DNA from 4 places in the Virgibacillus proomii genome. Region 1 is predicted to be linked to each of the others. Evidence: riboswitches for the same ligand, from Rfam matches in the RefSeq annotation. Region 1 holds a riboswitch; each other region holds the start of a gene.

Evidence for each region. Region 1 has a riboswitch for thiamine pyrophosphate ahead of BN1066_RS12165 (thiamine phosphate synthase). Riboswitches for the same ligand answer to the same signal wherever they lie in the genome.
Region 2: another riboswitch for thiamine pyrophosphate. It lies ahead of tenA (thiaminase II); the one in region 1 lies ahead of BN1066_RS12165 (thiamine phosphate synthase).
Region 3: another riboswitch for thiamine pyrophosphate. It lies ahead of BN1066_RS09675 (YkoF family thiamine/hydroxymethylpyrimidine-binding protein); the one in region 1 lies ahead of BN1066_RS12165 (thiamine phosphate synthase).
Region 4: another riboswitch for thiamine pyrophosphate. It lies ahead of thiW (energy coupling factor transporter S component ThiW); the one in region 1 lies ahead of BN1066_RS12165 (thiamine phosphate synthase).

What each region holds. Positions count from the first base shown of each region.
Region 1 covers NZ_FUFN01000010.1:936,962-940,175, forward strand. The annotation lists gene BN1066_RS12155 (hypothetical protein) at 44-358, shown strand; gene BN1066_RS12160 (DinB family protein) at 673-1,146, opposite strand; TPP riboswitch at 1,767-1,878, shown strand; gene BN1066_RS12165 (thiamine phosphate synthase) at 2,015-2,626, shown strand; partial or broken gene thiO (glycine oxidase ThiO) at 2,610-3,214, shown strand, end outside.
Region 2 covers NZ_FUFN01000010.1:783,485-786,698, forward strand. The annotation lists gene BN1066_RS11490 (aldehyde dehydrogenase family protein) at 1-300, shown strand, start outside; gene tenA (thiaminase II) at 938-1,642, opposite strand; TPP riboswitch at 1,770-1,862, opposite strand; gene BN1066_RS11500 (zinc-dependent alcohol dehydrogenase family protein) at 2,292-3,214, opposite strand, start outside.
Region 3 covers NZ_FUFN01000010.1:344,938-348,151, forward strand. The annotation lists gene BN1066_RS09665 (ABC transporter ATP-binding protein) at 1-899, opposite strand, end outside; gene BN1066_RS09670 (ECF transporter S component) at 896-1,477, opposite strand; gene BN1066_RS09675 (YkoF family thiamine/hydroxymethylpyrimidine-binding protein) at 1,479-2,087, opposite strand; TPP riboswitch at 2,189-2,290, opposite strand.
Region 4 covers NZ_FUFN01000010.1:493,156-496,369, forward strand. The annotation lists gene thiD (bifunctional hydroxymethylpyrimidine kinase/phosphomethylpyrimidine kinase) at 1-202, opposite strand, end outside; gene tenA (thiaminase II) at 342-1,013, opposite strand; TPP riboswitch at 1,072-1,175, opposite strand; gene thiW (energy coupling factor transporter S component ThiW) at 1,164-1,661, opposite strand; TPP riboswitch at 1,882-1,989, opposite strand.

The sequences.
Region 1 (3,214 bases):
TATTTACTGGGTTTTATGGAAGAAGATTTAAAGATATTCTTTGGTGAAAAACTTTTTTCAAGTTCCTTACGTTAAAATTGTAAAATTTGGACTTCAGTTAGGAAACTGGCAGTTAGCATATGTAGAAAAAGAAAAACGGTTACTAACGGAAGAAGAACGAAAAGAAATCAATGGTCAACTACTGGATAATATGGAAAAAAATACGAAAGCAATTTTTAAGGAAAAAGCATGTGTAAACATTTCCCTAAGAATGTTGTGTCAGCATTCCCCTGTTGTAGGGGCATGTTGCTTTTATCCCGGATGTAAGGATCCGTACTTTTCTCAATTCAAAAATGTGCAAATGATATTAAGAACATGATGAGAAAAACGGCTCCTAAACCCCCGATTCGCTCAAAGGCCTTTAGGTCATACCCTTGCGGTACTAACATTCAAGGAGAAAAGCACTCCTTGAATGAAGTTTCCCTTTATCCCGGATGTAAGGATCCGTACTTTTCTCAATTCAAAAATATGCAAATGATGTTGCGAACATGATGAGAAAAACGGCTCCTAAATCCCCGATTCGTTCAAAGGCCTTTAGGTCATACCCTTGCGGTACTAACATTCAAGGAGAAAAGCACTCCTTGAATGAAGTTCCTTTATCCCGTCAGAAGCTCTGCCGTTGGTACAACGTTACTAGCTAAGCGCTTGCGCTTTTGATCCTGCAATCAGTCTCATTGTATGTAATTGACCACTGTGATTTGCTTCATGAAAAACAGCTACTTTTGCTAGACCGCCAATCGTTTCCTGCCCTAAAAACGGCTTCTCCAATTTTGTAGCAAAGTAATCAGGCTGTAAGTCCATAACCCGTCTTAGTTGGTCTTTGAGTTGATCTTTTAGTTCAGCTAGACTTGGTACTTCCTCTGGCCAATCAGCTGGTTTTGTTCCATTTCCAAATAGGGAAACATAGTTTTCCGGTAAATGAGCTGACTGATTAGGAAATCCGAATAAAAATTGTTCAGCAACGGTTAAAATATGTCCGATTTGCCAGCGGATGGTGTTATTTAATCCTTCTAGCTGTACATCGATGAGAGATTCATCCAGTTTATCCATTTCCATTAATAGCATATTTCGGTTAAATGCAAATTGTTCAACTAAAGTTTGACTCATGTTCATCCCCCTTAAAGATCATTATGAAATTAGTATAACAAACCTTTACTTAGAAAACAGTTTTAAAGGGTGTTCAAAAAGGAGGATAAAAGGGGACAAGGTCGACAAAGGTCTCAAGCATCTATGTTGCAAAGTCGACACGAGCATCTTCTATTTAGTTGAAGTTCGAGACGGCGCAGTTTTGGATAGCGGGCTTGTGTATTGACTGCTTCATTTCCTACAGAACGTGGGCGCTTTTAGTAGAAGAGCTTTTATTAATTTAGTTATATGAGCACTCATATAGCTTCCTCAAGACCCATTCCCACGTGGGAGCTGCACTTATACTTGAACTTAAAAATTTTTAAATACGTTGAATGAACTTCACGCTAAAATTTTATACATTCTAATGTACGAAGAATTTCGTTCGCGCTTCTTACCGACTTTTATAAATAACCTTCTATGGGAAATGTTTATATTATGAGCGTTCTAGCTTCACTGTATAAGTAAAGTCGGCTAATAAATTGCAATTCTCATAGCCAGACTTTTTAGTGAAAAATTACGATAATAGCAATGACTTTACATATCACTTATAATCATGTAAAGTATGGGTAAGTAATATTCTAAAATATTTAATAATAATATATTTTCACTAGGGGTGCCATTGGATAATGGCTGAGATCAACGTATGACGTTGGGACTCTTTGAACCTGATCTGGATGAAGTACCAGCGGAGGAAAGTGACAGTTGACTAGTATCTTTAAATTAGTCTTTGAATCTATGACTATGTATGTCGCTTTTTCCTAAACCGGAGAAAGCGGCATTTTTATTTTACTACAGGAAAGTATAAAACTTTAGGCTTTATCGTATAAGAAAAACACTGAGGTGTAGTATGAAACTAATTGCAGTTACTGATGGAAAAATGGCAGAAGCGGAGTTAATAAAAACGGTGCAAGCTATCGCTCCTTATGTTAATTTTATTATTTTAAGAGAAAAGCAGAAATCGCCGCGAGCGTACTTAGCGTTTGTGAATCGTTTATTAGCTGCCGGAGTGCCTAAGGACCGTCTCTGTATCCATGAACATGCTGTAATTTGTGCCATAACAGGTGTAAACAGGCTCCATTTACCGGAAAACAGCTTGCCTGTAAATAAAATTAAACAACTATTTCCATCATTAACGATAGGTGTTTCTGTTCATACTTTACCAAAAGCTGTGGAGGCAGGGCAAAATGGTGCAGATTATGTCATGTATGGGCATGTTTATGCTACTGCTAGTAAAAAAGGAATGGAGCCTAGAGGAATAAAGCAATTAGAAAAAATTATTTCCTCTGTTTATCTTCCGGTTATAGCAATTGGCGGCATTAATGTAACAAAAATTGAAGAACTAGCACAAGTGAATACTGATGGAATAGCTGTTATGTCAGCTGTTTTTTCTCAAGAAAATCCACTAGAAGCTGTGAAGATACTAAGAGAGGTGGTTAGTAAAAGTGAACAATCATCATGAAGTACTTATTGTTGGCGGAGGGGTAATTGGACATAGTATTTCCTATTATTTAAATAAAAATGGCGTATCTGCAACGGTTATGGAGAAAGGAGAAAGTGGTCACCAAGCAACTCGGGCCGCTGCAGGTATGCTTGGTGTTCACACAGAAAATAAACGTTCTGGGGAGTTTTATCGCTTTTGTAAGGAAAGCAGAGATTTATATAAAAGTTTAAGGCAGGAATTGTATAAGCTTACTTCCATCGATATACAACTTACCTCTTTTGGTATGCTAGAAGTAGCTTTGAAGAAAGTGAAGCTCAAAAGCTCTTGGAAAAACAACTAGCCTTTTCTGAATTAGAATGGCTTGAAAGAGCAGAATTAAAAGAGAAGTTTCTGTCGTTACCGTCTAAAGTGGTAGGAGCATTGTATATAAAAGAGGATGGGCATGTAGAATCTACACGAGTGTGTGAAGCGTTTAAACAAGCAGCCCTTCAATTAGGGGGTGGGGTTATAGAAAACTGTCATGTAGTAACGATTCAAAAAGCGAAAGCAACATTCGTCCTAACAACAAATAAAGGATCGTTTACGGCTGACCAAGTAGTTATTGCA
Region 2 (3,214 bases), 150 kb from region 1:
GAAATTTTCGGTCCTGTTGTCACCATTATTCCATATCACAGATTAGAAGAAGCCATTGATTTAGTTAACCATTCCAAATACGGCTTGCAAGCTGGTATTTATACATCTGATTTAAATTTGTCTTATCAGATTCCATATTTACTCGATGTTGGAGGAGTTGTAATTAATGACACCTGTTGTTATCGTGCTGACCAGATGCCGTATGGTGGTGTGAAGGAAAGCGGAAATGGGAAAGAGGGTCCTGCGTATGCAATTCAAGAATTGGTTAAAACAGTAACTGTAGTTGTCAATCTGGAATAAGAATGAATTCGTTATTTTGCTTGTATTCAGTTTAAATGTTTAAGGGAAGGATGATTGAAATTCTCATGCTTTTAAATTTAGAATACATGATGTACCAGTGCTGACAATAGGGAAAGTTAAGATGAATTTAATATTAGTGAGATTACACTTGTGATACCTTGCTTAATTCTAGTAGAGGATCACAGGTGTTTTAATTGTGCTTTTTATAGAATATATATCAGTACTCAAACTGAGATGATGAGGATAGACTTATTATCCTTATCATAGAGACTTCTAAAATAGTATTTTAATTCAAACGAGAAAGCGGAAAAAGTAAATGTCGCAACAGAACTTATGGAAGTTGAGACAATAATGCATAAAAGTCAAGGGAGAATGAGTCAGTACAATCTACAAGCTTACGAATATTTCAATCCACGCACTGTAGCTTACTATGTAAAAATGGGATACAGCATGCAGAGGAAGTGTGGAGCTACCTATTTCCTATGAGAAAGGAAGGAAAAGTTTGCACGAGAAGGGCATTGGTGTTCAATTAATTGTAGAAGTTACGTATTTGGATATCGAGGAAATAATAAAATTAAAAGAACGTCCCAAGTGATTCGTTTTAGCTTGGGACGTCATAAGGACGCGCTTTTAGCTTTTATTCATTATGCCGTTGTACTATGCTATGATGCGATTGGCGATTAGAAAACCAATCTTCTTTGGTATACGCCATTTCCCAAAATGCAAGCTCATATTCCTTGGCGATAATAAATTGTTCCTTCATCTTAGCTTTTTCCTTTTCGCTAGAGTTAGCAGCGATTTGATTTAATAGATCAATTTGTTCTTTCGTAGACTTATGGAACCATTCACTAGAATAGGTATCAATCCAATTTTTATAAATTTTTTCAGAAGGATCAGCATCTTGATATGTTTTGCCAATATCTGCATATAGCCAGTAACACGGCAGAAGAGCGGCAATCGTTTGTCCAAGATTGCCGGAGAGTGAAGCTCGGTAAAGATGCGCTGTATAAGCATACGCTGTTGGAGCCGGTTTAAAATTTTCCATATCCTCATCAGTAATGTTCAATATTTCTGCATGCTGCTTATGAACAGTTAACTCTGCTTGTGCAGTACCCTTTGCTTTTTCTAGCAGCATAGCAGTTACTTGGAAATCCTCTGCTTGAGTGGCAGCTAACGCATGTACTTTTCCGAAATGTTTTAAATAGTAAATGTCTTGAAGAATATAATATTTAAAAATATCCAATGGTAAATCACCTTGTGCTATTCCTTTAACAAATGGATGATTTACACTTTGTTTCCAGCTGTCTGTAGTTGCTTCACGTAATGTGTCTGTAAATGGCATAAAAAATTCCTCCTCATTCATATGTTTTTGAACTTGATCGAGGAGGAAAGGGATAAGCTTAATAAGGCAATCAATCTGTGAACATAGATATAGAATTTATATGTAAACACATAGATAGATAGTATCCTTAAGCAGTTTTCCACTTCCCTCCGCTGGTGCTAACCAGATCAGGTTCTAAGGGTCTTTGTCTCAGCCACTGAAGGCTCCCCTAGCAGAAATATTGCTAACTACAATTGAAGCATAACATAATGATAACTAAAGTCAACCATATTATCCGAAAATTATTAATTTGAAGGAATAATTAAGTGGTTTAAAACTAGTGAATTACACTGTTCGGAAAATGTTTTTCTTGCTTGACGTGAAAAAAAACACTTAATAATAGTGGGTAAGAACTCGTATTTATTACAAAATAGACAGGCTTTTTAAGAAAAATCCCATGGAGTGTGAATTATCCATGGGGTATTCATTGACTTTGAATTTATATAGGATTCTTTTTTGTTTTGTCTAGATTTTTATTGTTATGCAGTATAAATGTGAAGTGCTTAACTTAATGTTCAATAAAAACGAAAAGAATAAAATTCATGCTTCATCCTAATATTTAGTTTTAAAATGAATCTTGAATTTTTAATAGCGTTTGTTATTTAACTAATTAATCTGCTTCAAGGATTACTTTTAATGCTTTTTCTTTAGCAGCATTTTCAAATACTTCATAAGCTTTCATAATTTCATTAAGTTTAAAACGGTGAGTCACTAATTTCTCAGGTTGAATCTTTCCGGATTTTACGGTTTTTAGTAACATCGGCGTGGAATTTGTATCTACAAGACCTGTTGTAAGGGTAATATTATGAATCCATAGCTTTTCAAGGCTTAAATCCACTTTCACTCCGTGTACACCCATGTTTGCAATATGGCCACCCGGTGCTACAATATGTTGACAGATATCAAATGTTACAGGGATACCTACTGCCTCCATCGCCACGTCTACTCCTACTTGATTCGTGTACTCCATTACTTTTTCAATTACGTTTCCATCTGAACTGTTAATCGTTTTTGTTGCACCAAACTCTTTAGCTACAGCTAAACGATTGTCATCAAGGTCAATCATAATTATTTCGGAAGGAGAATAAAATTGTGCTCCTAACAGTGCTGATAAACCAACTGGCCCTGCCCCAACAATTGCAATTGTATCACCAGGTTTTACTTTTCCTTTAAGAACGCCGATTTCAAATCCAGTTGGAACAATATCACTTAACATTACTAACGCTTCATCCTCAACACCCTCAGGCATATGGTATAAACTCGTATCACCATATGGAATGCGAACATATTCCGCTTGTGTACCATCAATTAAATGACCCAAAATCCAGCCGCCATTCTCACAATGTGAGTACATTTGCTTTTTACAATAGTCACAAGTACCGCATGATGTAATACAGGAAATAATAACTCGATCGCCAACGTTGAAGTTTTTAACAGAATCTCCTACTTCTTCGACAATCCCGACACCTTCATGACCAAGGGTACGACCATTTTCTACTGCTGGTACATCCCCTTTCAAAATGTGCAAATCGG
Region 3 (3,214 bases), 590 kb from region 1:
AGAATTATTTTTTCGTTTGGTACGTCGAGGAACATTTTTCTTTCTAAATAGTAACGATCTAAATAAGATACGTTTGCTAAAAAATCCTCATTCGTTAGTGGCAGCCTTGTATAGGTTGCTTGCTGATGACTAGCAGCCTCTAGTACAAGCTCGGTTACAGGCGGAAGTGAAATTCCTTGGCTTTGAATTTGTTGCTGCTTGTGTTTCATTGCTTCCATTAGCGAACCATCATACATACATCGACCATCTTTTGAAAGAATATAAGCTCGTTCAATAAAGGCTACCCAACCTTCCAACTGATGTTCGATAACCATTAAACTGATATTTTTTTCCTGTTGAATATGTTTCATTGTTTTAATAAAATCTTGTTTTGCTAATGGATCCAAATTCGCAGTAGGCTCATCTAGGATTAAAAAGTCAGGTTGAAGAGCTAGTACACAAGCTAAGGCAACTTTTTGTTTTTGCCCACCGGAAAGCGAGTGAATCGCAGCTTTTCTGTATCGCGACAAATTTACAAGTTGTAATACTTCCGTTATTTTCTGTTCCATTTCTACTTGTGGTGTATGAATATTTTCGAGCCCGAAGGCAATTTCATCTTCGACTGTAAGCATACAAAATTGACTCTCTGGATCTTGGAATACGACCCCAACCTGTTTACTAATTTCTCCGGGAGGTGTGTCATTCACCGATTGACCTGAAACTTGCACACTTCCTTCCATTTTTCCATCTAATTCGCGGGGATAGATGCCGTTTAAACAAAAAGTTAATGTACTTTTTCCAGAGCCGCTGGGTCCCAGTAAGAGCATTGTTTCACCTTGATTTAATTGAAAGCTGATCTTGTCGAGAACTGGATTTTCTACTCTATCAAACCAAAGAGAAAGTTGGTTGACTTGAATCATGAAACGGACCTCTCTTTACGCATATGTTTACCAAGGGCAAAGCTCGAGAGCACCCCTGTTTTAGCTAAAGAATCACTAATTGCTTTCCCAAGTATTCCAGAAATAATCGCTCCACTAATCATTCTTATTACGAGCATGCTCATAATATAGGGGGTGCTTAAGGCGACATAACCGCTGCGGAAATATCCCCAGATGAAACTGAAGATAGCAGCGCCGACTCCTGCAAGCATTAATACCCATAGTGAATATCGCCTATATCGTGTAACTGCAAAGGCTGCTTCTGCCCCCAATCCTTGGATCATGCCTGTAACGATAATGATCGGTCCCATCGCATTACCTAACATCATTTCAACAGTAGCGGCAATGGTTTCGGAGAGAAATGCTGCCCCTGGTTTACGCAGGATATAAGCTGCAATAATGGAGACGATAAACCATATTCCAAAAATAAGATCATAACCAATTGGTCCCATGAAGGTTACGAGTAGCTTTCCTACAGGAAGGAAAGCTAAATAAACAATCCCAAATACAACAGATAAAACAGCCATGACAATAATTTCTTTTAAGCGCCAGCGGTTCAAATTAGTTCACATCCTTTTTAGAAGGGCTATTAGCTGAGATCGTGACAGTCATCACCGTATGAGATGAACCGCACTTTTCCATGTTAGTAAATACTTGCTCCAGTCCTTCAAATACATCTTTTCCTTCTCCGTCAATACGTGTAGCATAGTGAATGGATGATACGTCGATAGCCTTCTGTTTCATCACGTTAATTTGCTGATAAATCATATCCATATAATTTCCACCACCTAATGGATAAAGAGAAAATTTCCCTGCTACTTCCTGCTGAATTTCGTTACTTCGCTGCCTATTTAATCGATGATCATCTTCTGCTAAGAAAACATCACCATCGGAATCACCAGGACAGCCTAATGAATAAGTACCACTAAATACGACATGATGATTCGTACTTGCCGTGTGCAAAAACAGTGCTTTTGTTACATCAAATACATGTGAAATCCTCCCTCTAACACAGGTTCCTACATCCGTTGTTTTCATCCAAACTTTTGATGAATCTATTTCTTGTAGTGCACTGGTGATGACATCGACAAATTGGTCTGTCATTGGGTAAATAGCAAAATCACATCCTGCAATTCTGCTTTGATGGCAAGTTGTTGGTTGATTACTCATTGTTTTTTCCTCCTTGTTTTAAAAAATGCATATAAAAAGACTGCACTCGCCAGGAATGCAGTCTTTGCTCTATTAAGCAGAAAAGTTTCTGTTAATTTATATGTTCGTCGACTGCACTTCCCCACGCTAGTATTATCCAGATCGGGTTATAAGGGTCAGAGTATCTCTTCTCAGCCATATACATAGCTCCCCTAGTGCCAACTAAATACTATATGCAGTTTTTGGTGTTGTAGATTCCTCACATGTCGAGTCAGTCTAATAAATAAACGTGAGGAATAACGGCGTCTAAATGCCTAATTTGTTCAAAGGGCTTTAGGTTATACCATTAAGGTACTAACATTCAGGGAGAAAAGCATTCCCGGAATGAAGTTTCACTTTATTCTATATATTAGAATAGAGGAATAATGCTAAATTGTAAATAAAAAGAATAGTATAGTAAGAAATAGGTGAAAATTCAATCCAGATTTCTTTTTATCCCGCATGTAAGGTGCCGTAAGCCTCCCACTTCAAGATGTGAGTTAATATAACAGGTTCTAAGTGTGAGAAAACGGCACCTAAATGCCCGATTCGTTCAACTAACCATGAGTGGGTGATGAAAGTAAAACCCCCACTCATGGAAGTTTCACTTTATCCCGCATGTAAGGTGCCGTAAGCCTCCCACTTCAAGATGTGAGTTAATATAACAGGTTCTAAGTGTGAGAAAACGGCACCAAAATGTCCGATTCAGTTCATTCTAACAATCAGTGGGTGATGAAGAAAACCTTGACTCATGGAAGTTTCACTTTATCCCGCATGTAAGGTGCCGTAAGCCTCCCACTTCAAGATGTGAGTTAATATAACAGGTTCTAAGTGTGAGAGAACGGCACCTAAATGCCCGATTCGTTCAACTAACCATGAGTGGGTGATAAAGAAAACCCTGACTCATGGAAGTTTCACTTTATCCCGCATGTAAGGTGCCGTAAGCCTCCCACTTCAAGATGTGAGTTAATATAACAGGTTCTAAGTGTGAGAAAACGGCACCTAAATGCCCGATTCAGTTCATTCTAACAATCAGTGGGGGATAAAAAAAGCTCCACTGATTGAAGATTCACTTTATATTATCAGGTTAAGAAAAATATGAAATATAG
Region 4 (3,214 bases), 440 kb from region 1:
CAGACTCCAATTGATCTTTTAGCATTTCAATTGGTATATGATGAACATTTTGGACACCAGTAGTGTTTTGCGCTACTATAGATGTAATCACGGACATTCCATATACAGCTAATTCCTGGAATGTTTTCAAATCTGCTTGTATTCCTGCTCCACCACTCGGATCAGTTCCTGCTATTGTTAACGCACATGGGGGTTGTTTCATTGGAATCCCGCCTTTCTTTATTTAGGAAAGTAATTAATTTACCTCAAGTATGCAAAACTCACACGTAACAACGAGGTCTCCATAACGACACTTCAGCTTCGAATTGTAGCAAAAAGTGAGAATTCCTGCATAGGTTCCCTTATTTACCTGGCCATTCTTCACATCTATAAGCCATTTCCCAAAACTTGAATTCTAATTGGCAGCTTTTGCGAAATGCCTCGCTAATTTTATTTAGTTCCTCATTAGAGGCTTTTTCAGCCAGTTGATCCAGTCGATTTCGCATGTTAGCTGTCATTGTTTCAGATGATGGGCTTGCGTAAAACGTAATCCACTCATAAAATGGATGATTACTCGTAGGCTTATACTGCTTCATAAGCTCTTGTCCTATTTCAAAATAGGTCCATGGACAAGGAAGCAGCACACCGAGTAATTCACCAGAAGTCCCTAACTGAGCATGGTACAACATATGTTTTACATAATGATCAGCAGTAGGTGGAAGGGAATAGCCTTGCAAATCTACATATTTCAAACCAAGATAATTACAAAAGTTATGGTGAGGATGTGCTTCATCATTTAATATGAAGTAAATACGATTAAAAAAATAGCTGATATCCTCACGTCTTTTTGATTTAGCTATAGCAATCCCATAGATTCTCATAAATGCATTCAAGTATTCAAAGTCACCTTTAACATAATGAGCAAGTGATTGATGAGAAATTTCACCAATGCCAATGCCTTGAACAAATGGATGGTGAAAGATCATTTGAAAGATATCATCATTTTCTTCGCGTAACTTATTTGTAAACATGATTATATATAGCCCCCTTAATTAATTTGGAAGCTACTAAAGGGGTGATGGAATAGAGAAAAACTCATCTTCACTACTTTCCTTCGCTGGAATTACCCAGATCAGGTTCAAAGGGACAAAGGATACGACCTTATCTCAGCAACGATTGCGCCCCTAGTAGTTTCCTTGTAATCGAATCATGTTCTCTGGTTTGACGCGTAAAAGAACAAGCCAGCCAATAAAGGCACCGGTGACACTACTTACTAAAAACGACGGTATAAAGAATAGCGCGCCGGCACTACTATCCATAAACAGGTTGGCAAGTGGTACTGCGGTCAAAGCGCCGATTATTCCTGTACCAAAGCTTTCACCGACTATAGCCCATATTTTCTTCCCAAACCAGTGATACAGCATTCCTGCTAACCAAGCGCCAATCACAGCACCGGGAAATGCAAGAATCGTTCCCAGTCCAAGCATATTACGTAATAACCCAATCATAAAAGCTATTACTACAGCAGGTCCTGGGCCTAATGTAATTGCTGCCATTACATTAACGGCATGCTGAACAGGATATGCTTTTGCAATTCCAGCTGGAAACCAGAAAAACTGCGCTCCCAGTGTGCCAATTGCTACAAAAACAGCCATTAATGTTAGTAGGTAGATCTTTTTCATAGTAGCCTCCCTTCCGTCATAGATTTGGGTTAGAGGAAAGGTGGATGATTTGGAGGGTAAATTAAATGAAAGCTAACCTAAAAAATAGTTGTAGGTAATAGCTTGGCTAATCTTATACCTGCTAAAAAACCTCAAAATCAATCCTGTAGTAAAAATACTTCCTGAAGACAAAAAAGCCAGGTCTAGCAAGGACCTGACTTTGGATTTATGAAAATAGAAAGACGTATGTCTACTACTTCCCTCCGCTGGTGCTAACCAGATCAGGTCGATAAGAGTCAGAAGCTAGTTGCTTCTTCTCAGCCCCTATAGGGCCCCCCTAGTAGTTCTAAAAGCATGTTCAAAAAGTTCGGTAATAAGAACGCATTCAATTTCTTCGCACATTAGAACGTATAACATTTTAGCGTTGAAGTTCATTCAACGTAGTCAAAAATTTTTAAGTTCTAAGTTACGTGCAACTAGGCTATCGTCTACGCTCTCTTTATCGCTAGCCAAGTTTTCTTTATTAACTGTGCTCCTTGGAAAAGAAAACACTTTTCCTGCGCAGGAGTGACACTCGAGGAAGCATACTAGTAATCATGTATCTAATAAAAGATCTTCTACTAAAAGCGATCACGTCGATAACGTAGAAGTGTACTTCCTGTACAAGCTCCACTATCCAAACTACATCGCCTCGAACTTCGGCTAGATAGGATGTGCTAGTGTCAGCGTGCAACAAGGATGTTGCCAAATGAGCTAACCTTGATCCTACTTATCCTCCTTTTTAAACACGCACTAAAACAGCTATTCAATTGAAACTAGCATAAGCTAGTAATCTAAGGATAACAAAACCAGTCACATTTGTCATTTGAAATGATAGATATCGATAATTAGTAAACGATAACTGAGTGTCTAAAGAAGGGATTGTAAAATTCGAAGAGACCATGCTTAAGGTGCGTATAGATGCCGTTGAATCTAGATGAGCACAAGAAATGACCATTTGGAATTTTACGTAGTCGAATCCCTCCCTTTTGAACGTCACTGTAGATGAGAAAAATAAGTAAGGGGAAAGTAGATAATATAGTTATTCAAGCCTCATATTTTAAAAAACAAACGTAGGATTCGATTGTATTTCCAGCTTTTAATCTTGAAGTTAGATTTGAGACTGTAATAGCTATTTATTCGTCTTTGAGTAAGAAAAAGCTCTTAGCTATTTTAATGGGAGGTGCTTACCATCAAATAGAGAAGTAAAAACAAACAATGCAACTATATATGAGAATAAGAAATTATTTACATCTACCATATACAATTGATCAATCATTTAATTACAAATGATTCTAATCAATTCTTGTTCCAGTTCCGCAAAAATAACTTCCGATTTAATTTAATGATTAATAAACGATTCCTTATCTTTTCATCTCATCGAATCCTCCTTTTTTATTATTATTATCTTCATACCGCTCGCTTAAACGTAAAGTCAGCATATAAGGAGGTATTTAAATTAGTAAAACTTGGCTTGTCGCCAATTCTTTAGCAAAAGCGTAGTTTTTCTTATACTATAAACCCTAAAAATTTTA